One region of the Bacillus sp. XF8 genome, then DNA from elsewhere that is predicted to be linked to it. Evidence: predicted binding sites of a transcription regulator. Region 1 holds the regulator's gene; the other holds the start of a gene.

Region 1 (7,452 bases):
CCTCATAGAATATTAACATTCCCTCAAACTTTCCTCATATAAATATCAACAAAAATAAACCTAGATTATCTGTTATGATTTATCATAAAATAACAAAAAAAGAAGGTTGATAAGCTTGAATAAGAAGAACATTGTTCATATAAAAATTCTACTAACGAGCGATATACACGGTACGGTTTATCCAATTCATTATCGAAATAACGAAACAGCAGAATTAGGATTAGCCAAACTTGCAACACGTATCACACAAGAGCGTAATCAGCATGAACATGTAATTGTGATCGATAACGGTGATTTTATACAAGGAACCCCATTCACCTATTACTACACTAAATATATGCAGCATGAAAAAAATCCAATGTCCATTATCGCCAATTATATTGATTATGATGCAGCAATTATTGGAAATCATGAATTTAACTATGGGATGGACGTATTAAACCAAGCTGTTACAAATGCAAATACACCCTATCTAGCCGCTAATATTTTAGATAAACATACAAAGAATCCATATTTTGGGACACCATATATAATCAAACATATATATCCCGATATAAAAGTTGCCATTTTAGGAGTAACAACACATTACATTCCGAATTGGGAACAATCACAGCATATTGAAGATTTAACATTTGAAAATGCACTAGAGGCAACAAAAAAATGGATTTCCTACATTCGTGAACAGGAGCAACCACATTTACTAATCGTAGCATATCATGGCGGCTTTGAACGTGATCTACAAACCGGAGAACCAACTGAAATTTTAACAGGAGAAAATCAAGGATATGCAATGTGTCAAGAAATAGAAGGAATCGATATATTATTAACTGGACACCAACACCGCTATATTTCTAATACAGAAGTAAATGGTGTGACAGTTTTGCAAACCGGATGTAATGGTCATTCATTAGGGAAAGTTCATGTGGAACTACAGCAAAATAAAAGTCGCTGGATTATTAAGGAATGCCATTCGGAACTTTTATCTGTCCAAGGCATTCCAGCAGATGAAACGGTCCTTGCACTCGTGTCGACTTATGAAAAACAAACACAAGAATGGTTAGACCAGCCTATCGGTATCATTGTAGGAGATATGTTGATTTATGATGCAATGCAAACACGTTTACAAGACCATCCCTTTATCGAATTTATAAATAAAGTACAGATGGAGGTAGCTGGAGTCCATATTTCTTGTACAAGCCTGTTTCATAATGAGTCTTCTGGCTTTCCAAAACATATTACAATGAGAGATATTGTTTCAAATTATATTTATCCAAATACATTAAAGGTCATACGAATTACAGGAAAAGATATAAAAGAAGCACTTGAGCTATCTGCTGAATATTTCACGTTACATACAGATGGGAATATTATTGTAAACCCTGCTTATATCGAGCCAAAACCACAGCATTATAATTACGATATGTGGGAAGGAATTTCATACATATTAAATATTTCAAAACCCGTTGGTGAAAGAGTAGTTTCCCTACAATATGACGGATCTCCCATTCACCTTGAGCAAGAATATGACGTAGTTATGAATAATTATCGCGCAAGTGGTGGAGGAAATTACTTTATGTATCAAAATAAGCCTATCATAAAAGATATACCAATCGATATGTCTGAGCTTATTGCAAATTATATTTTAGAGCGTGGGACAATTGAAGCGACAACCAATCGTAATTGGAAAGTTATCAAATAATAAATCTTTCTATTAAAATCAAAAAAGATGGGCTTCGCCCATCTTTTAATTTAACTTTGCATTATCTTGTTTTTTTAATGCTTTTAATTTCGCCGGTGTGATATCTTTACCTTCTTCGTTAACGACTTTAATGCCCTTTAATTCGTTTAACATATTTTGACGAAATCCTTTTAAATATTGTTCACGGAGCGATTGGCGCTCACGTTGTTCTTCTTCAGTTAATCCTTCAGCTTTTGCTTTTTTCGCTAAGAAATTAATGCGTTCAATGAGTTCGTGACTTAGCATCTCGAATCCCCTTTCTACTTAAAACTGATTATTATCATACAATAGTTAGTCTTGTTTTTCAAGCAATTGCTTCGTATATTCAACATACCTGCGATGTACAGTTGCTTTGGATACATCATGTCCAAAACCACGAAGCGTTGCAGCAATTTCTTCAAATGTTAATTCATTACGACGAAGACGTACAATTTCTTCAATCGGTACTTCTTTCTTCTCACGTCCTGTACTTAAATGACGATTTTTTAAATTTTTTTCTGGACGAAATCCCCTTTCTACCGCTCGCTGCATTCCACGTTTAATCTTCAAATTATGAATCTTTCTCTGATACTCTTCAACAATACCGATGATATCTAGTACCATAGAATCTGAATCAGAAAGCTGTAATTCACCATTATGTGTATGTGTATATACTTTTATCCCTTCTTTATGTAAACAATGCATTAAGGCAATCTTTGCATTTCCTCTTCCAAGCCGTGTTTCATCTTGAATGAGTAGCACATCAATCTCTTCATCTCGAATCATGTCTAGTACTTCTAATATACCGTCCCGTTCAATCGTATAGCCGCTTGCCTTCTCCTCAATTACCTTTACAACATTCATTTGATACCGCTTAGCTAAATGCAATAATTCATCTTTTTGGCGTGATAATGAAGTTTCTTGCGCTTCTTTCGTTGTGCTTACGCGGGCATAAATGATTGCATTCATTTTAAAACCTTCTTCCCCATTTCGATTTTTCCTTTAGTGTATCACAAATCGTCCTTTTGTTCGAACTTATGTTTGTAGAATGTTTTTTCGCATGTTATACTTATAAGTAAGAAAATTGAAAGAAAACGAGGTGTTAAAAAACATGGAAAAGTTAACAAAACGCCAGCAAGACATTCTCGACTTCATTAAGCTAAAAGTACAGGAAAAAGGTTATCCACCTTCCGTACGTGAAATCGGTCAAGCGGTTGGCCTTGCTTCTAGTTCTACTGTGCACGGACATTTATCACGTCTAGAAGAAAAAGGTTATATTCGACGTGATCCAACAAAACCAAGAGCCATTGAAATTTTAGGAGAAGTGAGAATTGAAACAGAAACACAATCAGTTGTTCAAGTCCCAATTGTAGGAAAAGTTACAGCTGGTTTACCAATTACAGCAGTTGAAAGTGTAGAGGAACACTTCCCACTTCCTGCAAGCATTGTTGCTGGAGCAGATCAGGTATTTATGTTACGAATCTCGGGAGACAGTATGATTGAAGCTGGTATCTTCGATGGAGACTTAGTTGTTGTTCGTCAGCAACATTCCGCATACAATGGCGAGATTGTCGTTGCTTTAACAGAAGATAATGAAGCAACTGTGAAACGTTTTTACAAAGAAAAAGATCATTTCCGCCTGCAACCCGAAAACTCTTCTTTAGATCCAATCATTTTAGATAAAGTTTCTGTTATCGGAAAAGTAATCGGTGTATATCGTGACTTACATTAAAAAATAGACCAGCAAGACTGGTCTATTTTTTAATTCGCTTCAATTGTCACGTCTCCTGCGGAGGTTTGTCCGCTAATTTTCACACTACCATTTCCTAGTGTTACATCCCTCTCTTCTTCCTTAAAAATTCTCACTTCACCTGCAAATGTTTTCCCACTTACAGTCGCATCTTGAGGCTTTTCGAGCAAGCGAATGTCAACGTCTCCTGCAGTGGAACTTGCTTCCAAATCATATTTGGAGTCGTGATCAATAACATCTACATCTCCACTTTTTGTTTTTGCTACGACTTTACCACTTACTTTTTTCATTTTAATTTCGCCCGCTTTTGAAGATCCTTCTACCTTCTTCGCTGTCACTCGCTCTATTTCTACATCCCCACCAAGCGTCGATGCATCTACACGTTCACCTTTCACATCACTTACTGTTATCTCACCCGCAGAAGAACTCACTTTTATTTCTTGATAGGAACGTTCTGGAACAACAATTGTTACTCCTGGTGTTTTAAACCCGAAAGATAAAAATGAAAAATCGAATGAAAGTCCCTTTTTTATCCTCCCTTGAATCTTTAATGTATCTCCTTGTTCATCAATACTCACTTTTTGTTTTGCAATATTCCCTGATTGTTTTATATAAAAAGAAGAATCATTTCCTCTTTGAACCGTAACATCCCCAGCATCCAAATCAATTTCTAAATTTTTAATTGCTTCATTTTTAATAACCTTTTCTTTATCTCCACTTTCCGCCGCATCTACTGCTTTTGTATATGTTTGTGATATACCAATAACGCCAATAATGATAAAAGCGACAGCTACTAACAATATTTTTTTCATCTCAGTTACTCCCCTTTAATCATTTTGAGATTCCAATTTATATAGCTTACACAAAAGTTTTTAAACCATTTTGTACAGTAGTAAGCAACTATACATAACAATAAACCTACTCCAACGAACGTAATAGAAACAAATATATCAAGCCATAAAAAAGTACCAGTTAGTATTTTAATTACTACAAATAACGGAGCCACAACTGAAGTAACCCCTCCAACCCAAAGCGCAAATATAAAACTTACAATTGCAATTAAAGGGCCTAATACAATAATAAAGTTTAATAAACTAAGGCCAATTGCTGCCATCACCGCTCTTGTTATATTCGAAGCAGACGGATCTTTTTTCATTTCATCAAAACGATATAAAGCCAACATCTCTTTCGCAATTGATTTCGGCGAGCCTAACCCTTTTATAATTTCTAATTCTGTTTTTCCTTCCTCTTGCCCAAACCGAAAATGCTCCTCATAATCGTATAAAATATCTCGCCTTTCTTCTTCTGGTAACTTTCTAAGATGTCCGGATAATTCTCTAAGAAACTGTTCTTTATTCATATCATTACACCTCTTCAATAATTTCTTGTACCCCTTTAGCAAAATCACGCCACTCCGTTACAAGTAAATGGAGTTGCTCTTCTCCTTGATTTGTTAATTGATAATATTTACGCGGTGGTCCTTCTGTTGATTCTTTTAAATACGTTTGAAAATACCCCTCTTTTGTTAAACGACGTAATAACGGGTATACTGACCCTTCCGATATTAAAAATTTATTGGAGATTTGCTGAACGAGTTCATAACCGTAGCAATCTTTTCGTTTGACAAGTGCCAGTACACACAGTTCTAGCACACCTTTTTTAAACTGGACGTTCAAAGACAATCCTCCTTTCCAATTAGTACTAATCAATGCAAGGTACTTACGTTACCCATAATATACCATTTACTATTGTTTATTGCAAGGTACTGTTGTCTATTTAATAAAGCACTTTACACTCAATTAATTAAAAAAATCATGATTTCTCCTTCCCTACATACAGGAAAAACGTGATAAACCATATCTTTTATAGATTGTTATACCATAATACAACTACAGCAGGGTATATTTCTAATTCTTCGTCTAAATATGCTGTTTCAGGAATATTAATTTTTAACGTTTCATTTGTAATATCATTTTAAAATTAACCTATTAGTATTTATAATACGTAAAAAAGATTGTCTCTTTGACAATCTCTTTAAGCTAAATTTCCCGTTACCATCAGCGAACGATTTTGCAGGCTTTTGGAACGCAAACTATATGCGACTACTTTCTTCTTGTACTGCTTGACTACATCAACGTGATCATCGTAACTGTACACAGAAAACCTAACATCGATTTTTCCCCTCTTAGTATCGATGACTAATGGAGTTCCACTGCCTTGTGGAGGAAAATAATATTTCTCTAAAAATATCGCTTCGTTAAAATAATCAACAATTTGAATTTTTTCTTCACCGTCTAAGCACTTTCCATCAATAGTTACGGTAACAGCCTCATTATTTAGTTGCGGATGCAGTTCAAATCTACTGATAAAAGACTCCACAACAGAGGTTGGAATACTTGCCACCACTATTTTAAAACCCCCGAAAAGAATTAACATAACTATAAACCAGGTCGTCATATTTTATCATCTCCGTTACGTGCTAAATTCATATTATTACATTACTAATATTATCACAGTGTAATTAGTTAATTTTTGTATATTGTGTGACACTTGATACGTGATAAAGATGGACCATCCACTTTCGTACAGTCTATATTTATGAAGAAAGGTAAGCATACAGAAAAGGCCGATAATTCCTTAGCATAGAAATTACCGACCTTTTCATGTTGAAAATGACATGAGTTGTTGCATAATAAAAAAGCACTCATTCCATCGATTGTTGCATTTGCTTTTGTTTCAACCTTTCTTCCAACACATGAATCATAAATAAGAAATGCTCGGCTTCCCTTACAACATGATCGGCTAGTAATGGATTAATTACACTTTTAATTTGACATGTTTGGATGAGCTCTAATCCAGCTTTTTTGAAATTCCTCAATTCAACTGTGGCATTTTCACTATCTTTATTCATTTTTCCGATAATTGGATATGTCGGTTGTTTTTGATATAGCATAGATTCAACATCCCTCGCTTGACCAAGAAGAACTTCAAAATCATCACCAAATTTTGAAGCAGTATGAACTAAATTTCGCTCTGATTGATCAAGCAAAGAAGCAATAAAACGAGAGTGTTCCATCATAATTCTTAGCCAAAACACATTTTCACTAATTATCGCATCTTGAATTGGATCCATTTTTCCTTCATTAAATTTCTGAAGCGTTCTTATAAAATATTCCGCTTCTCGCGCAATATGATCTACTAATAACGGAAAGTTGAAACCACTTACCTTACAATTAATAATTAAAATTAAAAGATTTCTTTTATAATTTCGAAATGCATAAACTAACTGAATACTTTCTTCATTTAATTGCCTGACTGCTTGAACAGTTTGAGGAATAGAGAATGCTTTTTGTAAATGCCGATCAAAAAGCTGAAAGAACTGATCTACTTGTTGAATTAGATTTTTATCTTTCCGATTAAATCCTTCACTAAGAAACAGCGCATGTTCCTTCATAATTCGTAACCAAAACCGATTTTCAGTTAAGGACCTTTCGATAAATAATTGTTCTGTTAACGATTCAGAAGGCGCGGCTTTCAATTCCGGCGGAAGTAACATAGCCCGCTGTGTATCCATGACAAAATGACCGGGAACAGATTGTTGTTTCCCATTACTCACTAAACTCCCCCCTAACGCCCTTAAAAGTATCAAGGCTACATTATGTATATGAATTGGTAACATTCACTATAACCAAAGATTCATCTATAGAATGAAAAAGTCCACACTTAACTAACATGTGAGCTTCCTTTACCTATTTATTACCTGGAGCAGGCTGGTCCACTCCCCTAATCCGATGTTTATGTCCATTATCTTCCGTTGTATAAAAATCATAATAATGAACATGCATCCCATTTCCAACTGGAATAGCTGGCCCCGAGTGCGCCTTATAGTAATGAGTATGTCCATCTTCAAATACTACATATCCTTCTGTATAGTGTATATGCCCTCCATCCTGCGTTTGAATTGGTGGAGAAGTTACATCTAAAC
Region 2 (7,452 bases), on a different contig from region 1:
TTGTTTCAACAAAGCGTGCAAATGAAAGGCATTGGCAACTTGTTCGTGAAATTATGAGATTACCCGCAACTAAAGTCGTCGAACATCCAGATGTATTTGTGAGTCAATCAGAATATACACTTGATGATTTTGATTATATTATTGAATTGCGTAACGATTATGATGAAGAAATTCAATATAATTTAGTAGATGAAATTGAGCAAGGAACGCAAAATAATTTCTCTATGTTTGACTTTTAAGGAAATATTGAGGTGTTAGCAGTGACGGAATTAGGACAAAAGCTGAAGGAAGCAAGAGAAGCGAAAGGCTTGTCTATTGATCAGCTACATGAGGTTACGAAAATTCAAAAACGTTATTTAGTAACAATTGAAGAGGGCGATTATAGTATATTGCCCGGTGCATTTTATGCACGTGCATTTATTAAACAATATGCGGACGCGGTTGGTCTGAACGGAGAAGAGTTACTTGTAGAGTATCAGAGTATCATACCACAATCTGAGTCTCATGATGTACCGCAAGTATCAACAAGTCAAAAGACACAAGAAACCATGCAAAAAGCAGCATCGCTTCCAATAGCAGATCATATGCCTAAAATATTGATTGCATTATTGGTAATTGCAGTAGGGGTAGCTGTGTGGTTTGTTTTCCAATGGTTAGCTGGAAAAGATGAAGGGCAAGTAAAACAAACGAAAAGTGAACAAATAGAAGTACAGAAGGCGAAAAATTCTCCGCTGGATCAAAAGGAAGAAGATGTAAAAGAAGAAGAATCTAAAAAAGAAGAACCGAAGAAAGAAGAACCACCAGCACAACAACCGACTACTGGTCAAGAAGAAGTGAAGGTTGTTGGAACAAGTGGTAAGGTATCTACTTTGGAAATTCATAATAATAAAGCACTGGAGTTAGAAATTACAGCGAAGGGTGCAAGTTATGTAGATGTTAAAAATGAAGGTGGAAATGTCATTTTTAATGGTACACTTCAAGAAGGTCAAACAGAGAAACATGATTTAACAACAGCAAAAGAAGTACTTCTCAACATTGGAAGTGCACCGAATGTTGAAATTAAACTGAATGGCCAAGTTGTTGCATTCCCACTAGATCCAGAAAAGGAATATCACCAAAGATTAGTGATTAAAAATCTAGGGGTAGGGCAACCTGCACAATAACAGTCATCGCTTCGATGACTTTTTTCCAATGAACAAATGTTTTTGACATGATGGAGGAATAGCTGTGAATTTACCAAATAAAATTACAATATCTCGAATCTGCTTAATTCCAATTTTTTTAGTAATTATGTTAGCTCCTTTTAACTGGGGAACATATACAGTTGGAAATGTAGATTTACCAATTCAACATTTAGTAGGAGCGATCATTTTTATTATTGCTTCAGCTACAGATTGGATTGATGGACATTATGCAAGAAAACACAACCAAGTGACGAATTTAGGGAAGTTTTTAGATCCATTAGCAGACAAATTATTAGTATCTGCAGCGTTAATTACACTTGTAGATTTACATTATGTAGCAACATGGATAGCGATTGTTATTATTAGTCGTGAATTTGCAGTTACAGGGCTTCGCCTTGTGTTGGCTGGTACAGGAGAAGTATCTGCTGCGAAAATGCCTGGTAAAATAAAAATGTGGATGCAAGTAGTTGCGATTTCTGCATATTTACTTCACGATGTACCATTAAATTTAATTCATATTCCAGTTGCAGAGATTACAATATGGATTGCACTTATTTTTACGATTATTTCAGGATGGGATTATTTCTGGAAAAATAGAGCTGTATTTAAGAATTCAAAATAACAGCTTATGGGGGAATCGGAATGAATGCCGAAATTATTGCGGTTGGAACAGAATTGTTACTCGGACAAATTACAAATACAAATGCAAAGTTTTTATCTGAAAAGTTAGCTTCCATTGGAATTAATGTGTATTATCATACTGTTGTGGGTGATAATAATCATCGTTTACAAGAAGCGATTCAAATTGCTGAGAAGCGTGCAGATATACTCATTTTTACTGGTGGATTAGGACCGACAAAAGATGATTTAACGAAAGAAACAATTGCGTCAACTTTACAAGAAGAACTTGTTTATGATGAAGTGGCATTAACGTCAATTGGTGAGTATTTTAAACGTACAGGACGCGAGTTCACAGAAAATAATAAGAAACAAGCACTTGTTTTAAAAGGGTCGACTGTATTTGCAAATGATCATGGTATGGCTCCGGGTATGGGGTTAGCTAAGAACGAGAAGGTTTATATTCTATTACCAGGACCGCCAAAAGAAATGAAACCGATGTATACAAATTACGTAGAGCCATTTTTACGTAACTTTACAACTGAAGAGCATATATATTCCCGTGTTCTTCGCTTTTTCGGCATTGGAGAATCCCAACTGGAAGTGAAAGTTCAAGACTTAATTGACGGGCAAACGAATCCGACAATTGCTCCGCTAGCTTCAGATGGAGAAGTAACGCTTCGTTTGACCGCTAAACATCAGGATGTAAAAAAAGCGGAAATGCTCATTCAACATGTAGAAGATTTGATCTTAGAACGAGTAGGGGAATTTTTCTACGGATATAATCAAGATTTTCTTCATAATAAAGCAATTGATTTATTGAAGAAAAAAGGTTTAACTTTAGCGTGTGCGGAAAGTTTAACGGGCGGTCTGTTTGGAAATCAAGTAACAGAAAATGCCGGCGTATCTTCTGTGTTTAAAGGCGGCGTGATTTGCTATCATAACGATGTGAAACAACATGTTTTACAAGTACCTGAAGAAACATTACAAACGGTCGGTGCTGTTAGCGAACAATGTGCTCGTTATCTTGCTGAAAATGTTAAAATACTTTTAAAAGCAGATATCGGAATTAGTTTCACTGGAGTAGCAGGGCCGGATGCTTCGGAAAATAAAGAACCAGGAACTGTAGTTGTTGGGTTAGCGATAAAGGGTGAGCCCACAGTAGTATTTCCTCTTAAATTGAGTGGAAGTCGTCAGCAAATAAGAGAACGCTCTACAAAATATGGATTTTATCATTTATATAAAAAACTAGAAGAGATGTGAGTTTCTTCTAGTTTTTTTGTGGGGAAAAATGAAAGATTTTCCATGGAAAACAAAAAAACGAATAAATGTTCGATTTTTGTTGGCAAATTGATATAGAAATAGGTATAATAAGATTAGCAATTCAGTTAAGGAGGAATTTTGAATGAGTGATCGTCAAGCGGCATTAGATATGGCGTTAAAACAAATAGAGAAGCAATTTGGTAAAGGTTCAATTATGAAATTAGGAGAACAGGCAGAACGTAGAGTTTCTACGGTGCCAAGCGGTTCGTTAGCACTTGATGTAGCTTTAGGTGTTGGTGGTTACCCAAGAGGGCGTATTATTGAAATCTACGGACCTGAAAGTTCAGGTAAAACAACGGTTTCCTTACATGCGATTGCAGAAGTGCAACGTCAAGGTGGACAAGCAGCATTTATTGATGCGGAACATGCAATGGATCCGGTATATGCACAAAAGTTAGGTGTTAATATTGATGAGCTACTATTATCACAGCCTGATACAGGAGAACAAGGTCTAGAAATTGCAGAAGCATTAGTACGAAGCGGTGCAATTGATATTATCGTAATTGACTCTGTAGCGGCTCTTGTACCAAAAGCGGAAATCGAAGGGGAAATGGGTGACTCTCACGTTGGTTTACAAGCACGTTTAATGTCACAAGCACTTCGTAAGCTTTCTGGTGCGATTAATAAATCAAAAACAATTGCAATCTTTATTAACCAAATTCGTGAAAAAGTTGGGGTTATGTTCGGGAACCCAGAAACAACTCCAGGTGGTCGTGCGTTGAAATTCTATTCAACAGTTCGTCTTGAAGTGCGTCGCGCTGAGCAATTAAAGCAAGGTAACGACATTGTTGGTAACAAAACAAAAGTAAAAGTAGTAAAAAATAAAGTAGCACCTCCTTTCCGTGTTGCTGAAGTTGATATTATGTACGGAGAAGGAATTTCAAGAGAAGGCGAAATTTTAGATATGGCTTCTGAACTTGATATCGTTCAAAAAAGTGGCGCTTGGTATTCTTATAATGAGGAACGTTTAGGACAAGGGCGCGAAAATGCAAAACAATTCTTAAAAGAAAACCCAGAATTAAGAGATGAAATTGCATTCTTTATTCGTGAGCATCATGGTATTGGTGAAGCTGCTGCTTCTGAAAACTTAGAAGAAAGTACTCTTCTGGATTAATAAAAGACACGATTCCGTGTCTTTTATTTTTATCCCACAATAATATGTAGCAAAATCTTTCGCTAAGGTCCTCTCGTTTGTTAGAACTGATTTGGTAAGGGTTGTCATCATTGGTGAATATAAACTTTCTTCGTTAAAAGAAGATTTACATGACAAAGGTAAAGAAAGTAAAAGTAGACAACGCTTGACAATGAAAAATGCGATAGATACAATGAGAATGTATATTTTTTCTTATATACGATACACTCTTCTCTAGAAGAGAAGTAACATTCGGAGTAGGTTCTATACCTTTTCGAAATAATAATATGACATTTTAATTGTGAAATGAAGAAAATCCCTTAAAAAAGCGGGGCGACGGTCTTTGCTGTACGTTGCAAATCAATGTACATGCCGACAGTCTTTTTTCATTCATAGCAAGGGGAGGTGAAATCATGAGTAGTACAGTTTGGGTACTCATCTCCATTTTGCTTGCAACAGTCGGTGCAGTTGTTGGCTTTTTTGTTCGAAAGTCTATTGCAGAAGCGAAGATTAATGGTGCAGCAAACGAAGCGAGACGTATTTTAGAAGATGCAAATCGCGAAGCAGAGGCACTTAAGAAAGAAGCGCTTTTAGAAGCAAAGGATGAAATTCATACACTTCGTACAGAAGCTGAATTAGAAATTCGTGACCGTAGAAGCGAATTACAAAAACAAGAAAATCGTTTAATGCAAAAAGAAGAGAACCTTGATCGTAAAGACGAAACGCTCGATAAGCGCGAGCAAATGTTAGAAAAGAAAGAGGAATCTCTTGTAGCGAGACAACAACAGATTGAAGAGTTGGAAAGCAAAGTGGGAGAGTTAGTTCAAAAGCAACAAACGGAATTAGAGCGCATTTCCAATCTGACACGCGAACAAGCGAAAGCAATCATTTTAGGGAAAGTGGAAAGTGAAATTTCTCATGAAATTGCCGTTATGGTAAAAGAAAGTGAAGTTCGTGCGAAAGAAGAGGCGGATAAGAAAGCAAAAGAGATTTTATCTCTTGCAATGCAAAGATGTGCAGCTGATCATGTTGCTGAAACAACCGTTTCGGTTGTAAATCTTCCAAATGACGAAATGAAAGGACGTATCATCGGACGAGAAGGACGTAATATTCGTACGCTAGAAACGTTAACGGGTATTGATCTTATTATTGATGATACGCCAGAAGCGGTAATCCTATCAGGATTTGATCCAATTCGTCGTGAAACTGCTCGTATCGCTCTTGATAAGCTCGTACAGGATGGACGTATTCACCCAGCACGGATTGAGGAAATGGTTGAAAAGTCAAGACGTGAAGTGGATGAGTATATTCGTGAAGTGGGAGAACAAACGACATTTGAAGTAGGTGTACATGGATTACATCCAGATTTAATCAAAATTTTAGGTCGTTTGAAATTCCGTACAAGTTATGGTCAAAACGTGTTAAAACATTCTATGGAAGTAGCGTATTTAGCAGGGCTTATGGCAGCTGAGCTTGGCGAGGACGAAAAGTTAGCGAGACGTGCAGGTCTATTGCATGATATCGGAAAAGCAATTGATCATGAAGTAGAGGGAAGTCACGTTGAAATTGGTGTTGAACTCGCAACGAAATATAAAGAGCATCCAGTTGTTATTAATAGTATCGCATCTCACCATGGTGATACAGAGCCAACTTCTATCATTGCCGTTTTAGTTGCAGCAGCGGATGCGTTATCAGCTGCAAGACCAGGAGCTCGTAGTGAGACACTGGAAAACTATATTCGCCGTCTTGAAAAGTTAGAAGAGATTTCAGAATCCTATGAAGGAGTAGAGAAATCCTTTGCAATTCAAGCAGGACGCGAAGTTCGCATCTTGGTAAAACCGGATACAATTGATGATTTAGAAGCTCATCGTTTAGCACGTGATATTCGAAAACGTATTGAAAATGAACTGGATTATCCAGGACATATTAAAGTAACAGTTATTCGTGAAACACGTGCAGTGGAATACGCAAAATAAAGTGGTGAAACACCACTTTATTTTTTTGTGTTGGGATTGGGCAATATAAAATAAAACGCTTGTAAATCATCTTTATTCAATTTCAATTCTAATTGGCTAGAATAGAAGAAAAGTTTAAATGAGCAGTTTGTTTTTCTTATAAGTGAATAGCTTGTAAGGTAGTAATAAAATAAGTAGTACATAGAAAGGGTAAGACATATGAGAATTTTATTTGTTGGAGATGTAGTAGGATCCCCTGGAAGAGGTATGATTCAACAATACGTACCGGCGTTAAAAAAGAAATATACGCCTACAGTAACAATTATTAATGGAGAAAATGCTGCAGGTGGTCGTGGTATTACAGAGAAAATTTACCGAAACTTTTTAGAGTGTGGTGCACAAGCAGTTACGCTTGGGAATCATGCTTGGGATAACCGTGAAGTGTTTGAATTTATTGATGATGCAAAATATCTTGCAAGACCAGCCAATTTCCCAGAGGGAACACCAGGAAAAGGACTTATTTTTGTAAATTGTAACGGTACAGAAGTAGCGGTAATTAACTTACAAGGACGTACGTTCCTTCCGCCAATTGATTGTCCGTTCCGAAAAGTGGATGAATTAATTAACATTGCGAAAAAGCGCACAAATATTATCTTTATTGATTTTCATGCTGAGACAACAAGTGAAAAACAAGCACTTGGTTGGTACGTAGACGGACGTGCTACAGCGGTAGTAGGCACACATACGCATGTTCCAACAGCAGATAATCGTATTTTACCAAGCGGGACAGCTTACATTACAGATGTTGGAATGACTGGTCCATATGATGGGATTTTAGGTATGGATCGTGAAGCTGTACTGAAGAAGTTTTTAACGAATTTACCTGTACGTTTTGAAGTAACAAATGGGAGAACGCAGTTAAGTGCAGTATTAATTGATGTGGATCCGAATACAGGAAAAGCGAAAAAAATTGAACGTATTTTAATCAATGATGATCAGCCATTTTTTGAATAATATTATTTAAAAGTTAGAAAAAACATTATATTTTAATTTTTTAGAAAAATTACAGAAATTTAGCAGGAATACATGTCTTTCCTCGTGAATATAAGTTAAAGTGAAATAATCGCTAATACTTTTTAAAGAAACGAGGAGGAAACGAGGAATGGAAATATTAAAAGTTAAAGCAACTTCGGTCCCTAACTCTGTAGCCGGTGCACTTGCTGGAGTTATTCGCGAACGC

What was found. The regulator LexA, encoded in region 1, represses DNA repair genes until DNA is damaged. The targets are predictions, from matches to a motif close to CGAACATATGTTCG.
Region 2: recA (recombinase RecA) is a predicted target of LexA. The motif match lies at 3,124-3,137, and genes of this name have one in related genera.

What each region holds. Positions count from the first base shown of each region.
Region 1 is NZ_JAGDQK010000023.1:19,539-26,990, reverse strand. It holds gene J4P91_RS15255 (bifunctional metallophosphatase/5'-nucleotidase) at 116-1,699, shown strand; gene J4P91_RS15250 (DUF896 domain-containing protein) at 1,745-1,984, opposite strand; gene J4P91_RS15245 (YneB family resolvase-like protein) at 2,030-2,686, opposite strand; gene lexA (transcriptional repressor LexA) at 2,829-3,449, shown strand; gene J4P91_RS15235 (DUF4097 family beta strand repeat-containing protein) at 3,479-4,279, opposite strand; gene J4P91_RS15230 (DUF1700 domain-containing protein) at 4,285-4,827, opposite strand; gene J4P91_RS15225 (PadR family transcriptional regulator) at 4,832-5,143, opposite strand; gene J4P91_RS15220 (YfmQ family protein) at 5,502-5,924, opposite strand; gene J4P91_RS15215 (DUF2935 domain-containing protein) at 6,172-7,041, opposite strand; gene J4P91_RS15210 (YmaF family protein) at 7,217-7,452, opposite strand, start outside.
Region 2 is NZ_JAGDQK010000039.1:27,327-34,778, forward strand. It holds gene J4P91_RS22195 (DUF3388 domain-containing protein) at 1-239, shown strand, start outside; gene J4P91_RS22200 (helix-turn-helix domain-containing protein) at 252-1,163, shown strand; gene pgsA (CDP-diacylglycerol--glycerol-3-phosphate 3-phosphatidyltransferase) at 1,228-1,806, shown strand; gene J4P91_RS22210 (competence/damage-inducible protein A) at 1,827-3,065, shown strand; gene recA (recombinase RecA) at 3,208-4,239, shown strand; gene rny (ribonuclease Y) at 4,671-6,233, shown strand; gene J4P91_RS22225 (TIGR00282 family metallophosphoesterase) at 6,432-7,226, shown strand; gene spoVS (stage V sporulation protein SpoVS) at 7,375-7,452, shown strand, end outside.